Regions from separate parts of the Rhizobium sp. KNZ2-6A genome, predicted to be linked through region 3. Evidence: riboswitches for the same ligand, from Rfam matches in the RefSeq annotation. Region 3 holds a riboswitch; each other region holds the start of a gene.
What was found. Region 3 has a riboswitch for thiamine pyrophosphate ahead of thiC (phosphomethylpyrimidine synthase ThiC). Riboswitches for the same ligand answer to the same signal wherever they lie in the genome.
Positions count from the first base shown of each region.

Region 1: it holds a riboswitch for thiamine pyrophosphate, as region 3 does, so the genes downstream of both, thiM (hydroxyethylthiazole kinase) here and thiC (phosphomethylpyrimidine synthase ThiC) in region 3, are expected to answer to the same signal.
Region 2: it holds a riboswitch for thiamine pyrophosphate, as region 3 does, so the genes downstream of both, thiB (thiamine ABC transporter substrate binding subunit) here and thiC (phosphomethylpyrimidine synthase ThiC) in region 3, are expected to answer to the same signal.

Region 1 is NZ_JBNDIC010000008.1:91,302-94,575, reverse strand. Features, by position in the region: gene thiD (bifunctional hydroxymethylpyrimidine kinase/phosphomethylpyrimidine kinase) at 1-512, opposite strand, end outside; gene thiE (thiamine phosphate synthase) at 521-1,156, opposite strand; gene thiM (hydroxyethylthiazole kinase) at 1,153-1,956, opposite strand; TPP riboswitch at 2,007-2,103, opposite strand; gene ACPYOP_RS08170 (DUF1127 domain-containing protein) at 2,339-2,485, shown strand; gene yghU (glutathione-dependent disulfide-bond oxidoreductase) at 3,068-3,274, shown strand, end outside.
Region 2 is NZ_JBNDIC010000021.1:86,606-89,879, reverse strand. Features, by position in the region: gene ACPYOP_RS16395 (GmrSD restriction endonuclease domain-containing protein) at 1-1,079, opposite strand, end outside; TPP riboswitch at 1,206-1,322, shown strand; gene thiB (thiamine ABC transporter substrate binding subunit) at 1,521-2,513, shown strand; gene thiP (thiamine/thiamine pyrophosphate ABC transporter permease ThiP) at 2,524-3,274, shown strand, end outside.
Region 3 is NZ_JBNDIC010000051.1:19,571-22,844, forward strand. Features, by position in the region: gene ACPYOP_RS26840 (porin) at 1-647, opposite strand, end outside; TPP riboswitch at 1,522-1,654, shown strand; gene thiC (phosphomethylpyrimidine synthase ThiC) at 1,747-3,274, shown strand, end outside.

The sequences.
Region 1 (3,274 bases), on a different contig from region 3:
GCCGCAGGTCCGAGCGCTGCCAGCGCAAGCGCCTGACGGGCCATGTCTTCGCGGCTTCCTGCCTCCGTGTCATGCAGCAGCGCCGCAGCCTCGGGCAGGTTCGGTGTGATGATTGTCGCCAGCGGCAAGAGCCGCATAGTGAGCACGTCGACGGCGTCGGCGGCAAGCAGGGCGGCGCCACCCTTGGCGATCATGACGGGATCGAGCACGACGAGCACATCGCGATGTCGTGCCAGAATGTCCGCGACGGCATCCGCAATTGCGGCGTTGGCAATCATGCCGATCTTGACGGCATCGACACGGATATCGGCGAAGATCGCCCGGACCTGGTCCGCCACGAAAGAGGGCGGCACCGGATGAACGCCGGTGACGCCTTGTGTGTTCTGCGCCGTCAAGGCGGTCAGGACGGCCATTCCATAAACGCCGCGTGCGGAAAAGGTCTTCAGGTCAGCCTGGATGCCGGCGCCGCCGGATGGGTCGGAGCCGGCGATGGACAGGACGTTGCGAATCACGGGGCGGATCATGGGCGGGCCTCCTTGATGGCGTTCGCGATGACGGCTGTCGCGGCTTGTGGGTTCGGTTGGCCGCAGATGGCCGAGACGACCGCAAGGCCGTCCGCGCCGGACGAGAAAACCTCTCTCGCATGCTCTGCCTTGAGGCCGCCGATCGCGACTGAAGGAACCGGGCAGAGCCCGACGATGCGGGTGAGACCATGGAAGCCGATCGGTTGCTTGTGGTCGGGCTTGGTTGCCGTGGCAAAGACCGGGCCTATCCCAGCATAGTCGACGATCCCAGCATCCATGGCGGAGGCGAGGGCTTCCGTTTCCACCGAGAGGCCGAGGATCATGTTCGGCCCGATCAAGCGGCGCGCTTCGGCGGCATTCATGTCCTCTTGTCCGATATGCAGACCATCGGCACCGATGGCGATGGCAGCCTCGACATTGTCGTTGACGATCAGCCGGGCATTGGTTCCCTGCAGGATCTGTTTGAGAGCCCGGCCCGTCTCGATCATGACTGCGGTCGAGGCATGTTTGTCGCGCAGCTGTACGATCGTGGCGCCGCCGGTAATGGCCGCCCGGGTCGTTTCGATCATGCCAAGGTCGGCACATAGCGTGGGGTCGAGAACGAGGTAGAGCGAGAGATCGAAGTCTTTCATGCTGCCGATATCCTTGCGTCGCGATCCAATATTTCCGGAGTGAGGGCTGCGAGTGCATCGAGGAAGCGCCAGGAGAAGGAGCCTGGGCCTTCGGCTGGCACTCCCGCCTGCGCACCGGCAACGGCAAAGACCGCGAGCGCCGCTACGGTTGCATCGAATGGCTCATCCGGCGTTGCCGCCGCAAAGGCGCCGACGAGGCAGGTGAGCGAGCAGCCGAGGGCCGTTACCTGCGGCATGAATGGCGAACCGCCGGCAATGCGCTTGGCCTTCTGCCCATCCGTCACGAGATCCGTAACGCCGGTGACGGCGACCACGCATCCGTGCTTTTCAGCCAGTTGCCGGGCGGATTCTTCCGCCTGCTCTACGGCGTCGCGGCTATCGACGCCCTGGCCACGGCTGGCGCCGCCGGCAAGCGCGATGATCTCGGATGCATTGCCGCGAATGATCGTCGGCCGCAGCTCCAGCAATTGCCCGATCGCCTTGCGGCGAAACCCGGTCGCATAATGGGCGACCGGATCGAGGACCCAAGGCTTTCCGGCGTCGTTGGCCGACCGAGCCGCCTTCAGCATGCCCGCAAGCCAGCCGGACGAGAGCGTGCCGATATTGATCGTCAGTGCGCCGGAGATCGCGGCAAACTCGCCTGCTTCCTCTTCGGCATGCACCATCGCCGGCGATGCCCCGGCTGCGAGCATCACATTGGCCGCAATATTCATGGCGACGAAATTGGTGATGCATTGCACCAGCGGCGGATTGGCCCGCATGGCATGAAGCAGATTGCCTAGTGTGGTTTGGTCTTGCATATCGCCCTTTTCGGGCGGGCGAGGCGCAAAGGGACGACGTGCTGAACTTCGCGAGGTCCCGAGCGACTCCCTCCGCCAGCATGATCTGGTTCAGGTTCGAAGGGTCCTTCTCAGCCCGCCGGAAAGCGGGCGCCCCTGTCTCTCATCCTCCTACTTTTCGCAGACAAAGACGCCGGTGTCATCAGCAAATCACAAAGGCTTCAGCGACGAATGGGAATTGGAACCGCCTTATTTCCGGGCGAGACATGCATTGAATGCATGGGTGCAGTGATCTCTTAGCTCTGCAAAAGGCTGAGGGTTTCGACTACATATCTCTCATCGAAGCGACGGGAGCGCCAAGCACGGCCGCTCAGCTTCGAAAGCCCAAGGAAAGGGGATCATCATGAACGTAGCACGCTCTTTTAATAACTGGCGCAAGTATCGTCAGACGGTCGCCGAACTGGGCCGTATGTCCACGCGCGAACTGCATGACCTGGGTATCGATCGCGGCGAAATCCGCAATGTTGCCCGAGCAGCCATCGCTCGCTAACGGCCGCAACGGCTCCTTATAAAGCTGCATTATGCCAGCGCCTGTTCTCCAGAGCAGGCGCTTTTGTTTTGTCTGGAAGCTATCGTTCCATGCTTTGATCTGAACCGTAAGCGGATCAACTCAGCCAGCCGCTTTTCGCATAGCGCATAACTGCCCTGCAAATAAATGCCTATGCAGTGAGCAAAACTTGGCTATTATCCTTCTCATCGAAGCGATGCATCTCCTCCCGCATCCCTTCGTTTTTGCAGACGTCCTTCTCCTCCTCCCAGGGACGACTGCGGGAACAGCGGCATTCCTCCTCCCGTCCGCTGTTCGGTTCTTGTAAAAAGCCTGCCGCACCTCCTCCCGCGGCAGGCTTTTTCGTTTCAGACCACATTCAACCGATTTTCGCTTCATCCTCGCTGCCACGCAGCGCGTGTCGAAACGCGATCACTGCCGTTTGTGCCATCTCCGATCCGGGCTTGGTTGAAAACCGACGACCTCCTCTCGCAAAAATGAACGGCCGGCACTATGTGCCACACCTGTAGCGCGCTACATCGAAGACCAACCCCCAACGTGATTCCCCGAGACAGGAGGATGCCCATGACCGGTTCTGCCGAATACACGCCGCCGAAAATCTGGACTTGGAACAAGGCCAATGGCGGCCAGTTCGCCAATATCAACCGTCCGATCGCCGGGCCGACCCATGAAAAGGAATTGTCTGTGGGGCGTCATCCCCTGCAGCTTTATTCGCTCGGTACGCCGAATGGCGTGAAGGTTACCATCATGCTCGAAGAGCTGCTGGCGCTC
Region 2 (3,274 bases), on a different contig from region 3:
TCGCGTATTACTGCCTTTCTGGTTTGGCTACTATATCTATTACCCAAACAAGACCTCCAAAACCAACGCTTTAATTTTAGATATGTTTGGTTACTGTATGAAACTTCCTTGCCATCTGGCTCCGCGAAAAATACGGACAGTGGTATAAGCAATGCGGGATATGGAAGATTTTTGAGATTGTAGACACAAAGTTGCGTACGCAAGAAGTCGATAGCTCCCTTAATTCCATTACGAACTCGCGGAAACTCTTCCCTCACAGTTTGACCATTTAGTTCTAGCAAAGTTTCAGCCGACGGCTCATCTTTAAGTATAGCCGCAGTACACCGCAGTATTAGATCTGAATCTTCTCCCACGCCTTCAAAACCAAACTCCTCCAGCTCATCCTTTAATCCCTTAAAACTCTCCAGGAGATCAAAATTCTCATTCCACGTCCACGCAGAAAGAAGTTGGAGCGTATCTAGCTCAACGCCAAGCCTGTTTACTCGTTCAAAGACAATAGCGACCATAGACCTATCTTCGGTTTTTAGGACCTGTACAGGTATTGTTACTTCTTTAAACTTTTCTTGTAATCTATCGACTTGATTAATTTGATCCTCAGTGAGGTGAGAAGTTGCTTCTCGATAGGAGACAGAATCGAACAGTACTCTTAAGGGAAAATATCTCTCGTTATCCACTTCGTTATCTTTAAGAGGATAAAATTGGCTCTCCTGCGCGTTATTGCCGGATTTTAGATCAAAATAAATATCGCTCCATTTATCATCAATCTTAGGCTTCAATTCTGTTTGAAACACCGTAAAAATTGAAGTTAGACGCTGCTGCCCATCCAGCACATAATCTACGGGATAATCTTCCTCGGGATCAGGGAGATCAAATCTACCGAGGCTTCTTTCTACGTTTAGCTTGTTTTTGGTTCGCCAAAACAATAAAGAACCAAACGGATAATTTTTATAGATACTATCCATTAAGTAGGCAACATGATCCATGTCCCATACAAAGCCTCGCTGAAATGCGGGTATTCTTATGCCTCCGCCCTTGACGGAATCTAGTAATTTACGAACAGAATAAGATTGATATTCCATACTGGATCTACCTAAAATTAAGTTAGAGAATCAATTTTCTATCTATAGCAGATAAATTTGTTTTGCGAAGATAGGTTCAAATGGCAAACGTACTTGTCATCCCTTCGTCACAAGGCTAAATCTGCCGACGCTCTAACGGGGTGCCTCATGTCCTTCCGGACATCTGGCTGAGAGGCTTTCATCGGCCAACCCGCGGAACCTGATCCGGCTAACACCGGCGGAGGGATTAGACGCGTGACGAAATCATAGCGCCCTTTTCCCCTTCAAGACGAAACCTAGAGCGTGATGCCGAAAAGCGTAAACGGTTTTCGGGCGACATCATGCTCTAATTATTTGATTTTAGAGCGGATTCAGATTTTAGGTCGATAGACCTAAAATCATCCGGCTCCAGGAGGAGGCGCTGTCGTGCAAAACCGATCGCTATTGTCATTCTTCGCCGGCCTGACCCTTGCCGCCGGCGCAACGTTTTTTGCTGCCCAGACGGCCGAGGCAGCCGACAAGACCCTGACCATCTACACCTATGAGAGCTTCACCGCCGATTGGGGTCCGGGCGCCAAGGTCAAGGCCGCCTTCGAAAAGACCTGCGGCTGCACGGTCAATTATGTCGCCGTCACCGATGGCGTCGCACTTCTGTCCCGCCTGAAGCTGGAGGGCGCCGGCACCAAGGCCGATGTCGCTCTCGGCCTCGACACCAATCTCGTCGACGAGGCCAAGGATACCGGCCTCTTCGATAAAAGCGGCGTCGACACGTCTGCCCTCAAGGTCCCCGGCGATTTCAAGGACGACGTCTTCGTGCCCTACGACTACGGCCATTTCGCCGTGATCTACGACAGCCAGGCGGTCAAGAACCCGCCGAAGAGCATGAAGGATCTGATCGAGGGCGATTCCTCGCAGAAGATCGTCATCGAGGATCCGCGCACCTCGACGCCGGGTCTCGGCCTGCTGCTCTGGGTCAAGTCGATCTATGGCGATAAGGCGGCCGACGCCTGGACGAAGCTCAAGGGCCGCATCCTGACCGTCACCCCCGGCTGGTCGGAAGCCTATGACCTCTTCACCAAGGGCGAAGCGCCGATGGTGCTCTCCTATACGACGTCGCCGGCCTATCACATGATCGAGGACAAGACCGATCGCTATCAGGCGGCCGCCTTCTCGGAAGGACATTATATCCAGATCGAAGTCGCCGGCCTCATCAAGTCCTCGCCGAACAAGGAACTCGCCCGCGACTTCCTGAAGTTCATGATCTCCTCGGGCTTCCAGGACATCATCCCGACAAGCAATTGGATGATGCCGGTCTCCACCACCTCGGAGCCGCTTCCGGATGCCTTCAGCAAGCTCGTCGTGCCGTCGAAGACCTTCCTGATGAGCCCCGATGTCGTCGACAAGAACCGCAAGGCCTGGATCGACGAATGGCTGGCCGCCACCAGCGGCAATTGACGCCCTGAGCATGCTTGCGGCATCCGAACGAAGACGCGCCATTTCCGGCGGGGCGCTCAGCCTCGCCGGCATCATGCTCTTCGTCGGGGTCGCGGTCCTCGTCCTTTTGGCCGCCGGCATCGAATCCGGCGGCGACACCACGCTGGCCGACCCCTATCTGCTGCGCGTCCTACGCTTCACGCTGCTGCAGGCGGTGCTTTCGACGCTGCTCTCCGTAGTGCTCGCCATACCGGTCGCCCGCGCCTTGGCGCGCCAGCCGCGCTTTCCCGGCCGACTGTGGCTGCTCCGACTGATGGCGGTGCCGATGGGCTTGCCGGTGCTGATCGGCGCGCTCGGCCTGCTCGGCATATGGGGGCGGCAGGGGCTGCTCAATCAGGCTCTTGCAGCACTCGGCCTGTCGCAACCCGTTAGCATCTATGGCCTTGCCGGTATCCTGCTGGCGCATGTCTTCTTCAACATGCCGCTCGCCTGCCGGCTGATGCTGGCCGGGCTGGAGCGCGTGCCGGCGGAATATTGGCTTGTGGCCGGCGGGCTCGGCATGCGGCCGGCCTCGGTCTTCCGCTTCATCGAATGGCCTATGCTGCGCGGCCTTATTCCCGGCATTGCCGGCCTGATCTTCATGCTCTGCGCCACCAGCTTCACGCTGGTCCTGATCCTTGGCGGCGGCCCGGCCGCAACGACGCTGGAAGTGGCGATCTATCAGGCGCTCCGCTTCGATTTCGATCCCAGCCGCGCCGTGATGCTGTCGCTGCTGCAGATCG
Region 3 (3,274 bases):
GCACCGGCAACGACGTCAGGAGCATAATGGTTGCCCTTGTCGTCGGACCACCAGCTTGCGCCGTAGGAAGCGTCGGAGCCGCTGGAATTCGAGTCTTCAACCGAGATCATAGCCGTGAAGCCGTTGCCGGCATCATAGTTGTAGGTCAACTGGTTGAGTTCGTACGGGCCGTCATAGATCACGTCGTCGTTGATGACGTCGCCGGCATAACCGATGTAGGAGTTATACTGCGAGTCGGCCTTACCGACGAGGAAACCGCCGAGGCTGATGTTGGCGAACAGCAGCTTGGTGGAGGTGGAGTTGCCGTCGTTCCAGTCCCAACGGATGACCGTGTTGGTCTTCAGCGGGCCGTATTCGGTGTCAGTCGCGGTGTCGACGCTCAGCTCTGCACGGGTATGCCACAGCGTACCGTTCTTGCTGTTCGGGTTGTAGGCATCGTACCACTCGCCTTCGGAACGGACACGACCGCCGATCTTGAGGCAGGTTTCAGTGCCCGGAATGAAGAAGTAACCAGCACCGTAAGCGTCGCAGATGCGGACGTATTCCAACGGCTCCGGCTCGGCAGCAACGATAGCGTCAGCTGCATGGGCACCGGAAACTGCTGCCAGCGCAGCAGCGGAGCCGAGAAGAAGGCTCTTGATATTCATATTAAACTCCTGGTTGTAATATGCATTTCTAATTTGCCGCGAGTGCTGAGCTGGAAACCACCTTGAAGATCGGCTCGGTCGAAAACGCGACCGCGTAGCCCGGCAAGTACGCACGTAATGTTGGCTTGAGTCCCCTCGAACCTCCATGATTGACCCCGCGGCAAAGGTCTTGAAATGCCCCTACCGATCCGGCCGATCGCTCGACCGTAAGACAATTTCTGTCCTGCATCTGGCTTACAAACAGCCCGTATGTTTGTCAATTATATGAAACCGTGACGGGCGCCGGTCTGGCGTTAGTCTTGGCCGCTGTTGCTTAAATGCAACTGGGGACGGCAGGGCAAGGTTCGCTTCGCCCGGCGATCGCAGGGAGAGCACCAAAGGCTCGAATGCACGGCAAGGCTTAGAAACAAAACTCAACAAATCGCTACACACAGAAATGATGAATCTTCTTAAGATTCCGGCGACTCGCACCATTGGAAGGGAAAATCGCGCGCGAACGAGAATCGGTTGGTCTTCATAGCGACACCCTGCTTCGGCGGCCTCGTCACCAAGGATTATATGCAATCCATCTTTTCCCTGATGCAGACGGGAGCACAGGCCGGCGTGCAACTGACGCTCGCCCTTCTCTGCAATGACGCGCTGATTACCCGCAGCCGCAACACACTGGTATCGTCCTTCCTGAACGATACCACAGCGACCCACATGCTCTTCATCGATGCCGACATCAGCTTCGAGCCTGGGGTGGCGTCATGCCGACAGCCCGCTAAAACACGCTTAAGCTGTAGATTCTTTAATTCAGCGAAGCGCCGCTTTCGGGAAAAGGGCAATCATCATTGCAGGGTTGACAGGAGCCGAAGGGAGAGCATAGCCTTTCCGCATTCACCAGGGGGGTCCCGGCAAGGGGCTGAGATACTGCTGAACAATACGGCTTTGCCGATTGTGGGCGCAGTGACCCGTTGAACCTGATCCAGTTCATACTGGCGTAGGGACGGTGCGAGCGCTCGAAGGCTTCGGATTCCCGCGTGGATTCCATGCCGGCGTCTTTCCATCATTCCGGCTGATTGACTGGGTCTCCAACCGCAACTTGGAGCCTCAAACCATGACCATTGCCGCAAAAAACCTCACCCCGACCGTCACGACAGGCCCGCTGCCGGCCTCGCGGAAGATCTACATTCCCGGAGATATACACACCAACATCCGCGTACCGATGCGCGAGATCAGCGTCCATCCGACCTCGGGCGAGCCACCTGTCGTCGTCTATGATTCCTCCGGCCCCTATACGATCGAGGGTGCCGACATCCGCATCGAACAGGGCCTGTCGCAGCTCCGCCGCGACTGGGTGCTCGCCCGCGGCGACGTCGAGACCTATGAAGGCCGCCATGTACGCCCCGAAGACAATGGCTTTGTCACCGGCGAGCGGCTGACGCCGGAATTTCCGGCCAAGCGCCGGCCGCTGCGGGCAAAGGACGGCAAGGCCGTCACGCAGCTTGCCTATGCGCGCGCCGGCATCATCACGCCGGAAATGGAATTCATCGCCATCCGCGAGAATCTCGGCCGCAAGGCGAAAGCCGAGGCCTTGATTCGCGACGGCGAGAGCTTCGGCGCCCATATTCCGGATCATGTGACGCCCGAATTCGTCCGCCAGGAAGTCGCGGCCGGCCGGGCGATCATCCCGGCCAATATCAATCATCCGGAAAGCGAGCCGATGATCATCGGCCGGAACTTCCTGGTGAAGATCAATGCCAATATCGGCAACTCCGCCGTCACCTCCTCCATGGCGGAAGAGGTCGAAAAGATGGTCTGGGCCGCCCGCTGGGGTGCCGATACCGTCATGGATCTTTCGACCGGCCGCAACATCCACAATATCCGCGAATGGATCATCCGCAATTCGCCGCTGCCGATCGGCACCGTGCCGCTCTATCAGGCGCTGGAAAAGGTCGGTGGCATTGCCGAGGAGCTAACCTGGGAGGTCTATCGCGACACGCTGATCGAGCAGGCCGAACAAGGCGTCGACTATTTTACCATCCATGCCGGCGTGCGGCTGCATTACATCCCGCTCACCGTCAATCGCGTCACCGGCATCGTCTCGCGCGGCGGCTCGATCATGGCCAAGTGGTGTCTCCATCATCATCGCGAGAGCTTCCTTTACGAGCATTTCGAGGAGATCTGCGACATCTGCCGCGCCTATGACGTCTCCTTTTCGCTCGGCGACGGCCTGCGTCCCGGCTCGATCGCCGATGCCAACGACGCCGCGCAATTTGCCGAACTCGAAACGCTGGGCGAACTGACGAAGATCGCCTGGGCTAAGGATTGCCAGGTGATGATCGAAGGCCCCGGCCATGTGCCCATGCACAAGATCAAGGAAAACATGGACAAGCAGCTTGCCGTCTGCGGCGAGGCGCCCTTCTACACGCTCGGGCCGCTGACGACGGATATCGCGCCGGGCTACGATCACATCACCTCGGGCATCGGCGCTGCCATGATCGGCTGGTTCGGCACGGCGATGCTCTGCTACGTCACGCCGAAGGAGCATCTCGGCCTGCCCGACCGCAACGACGTCAAGACCGGCGTCATCACCTACAAGATCGCCGCCCATGCGGCCGATCTCGCCAAGGGTCATCCGGCCG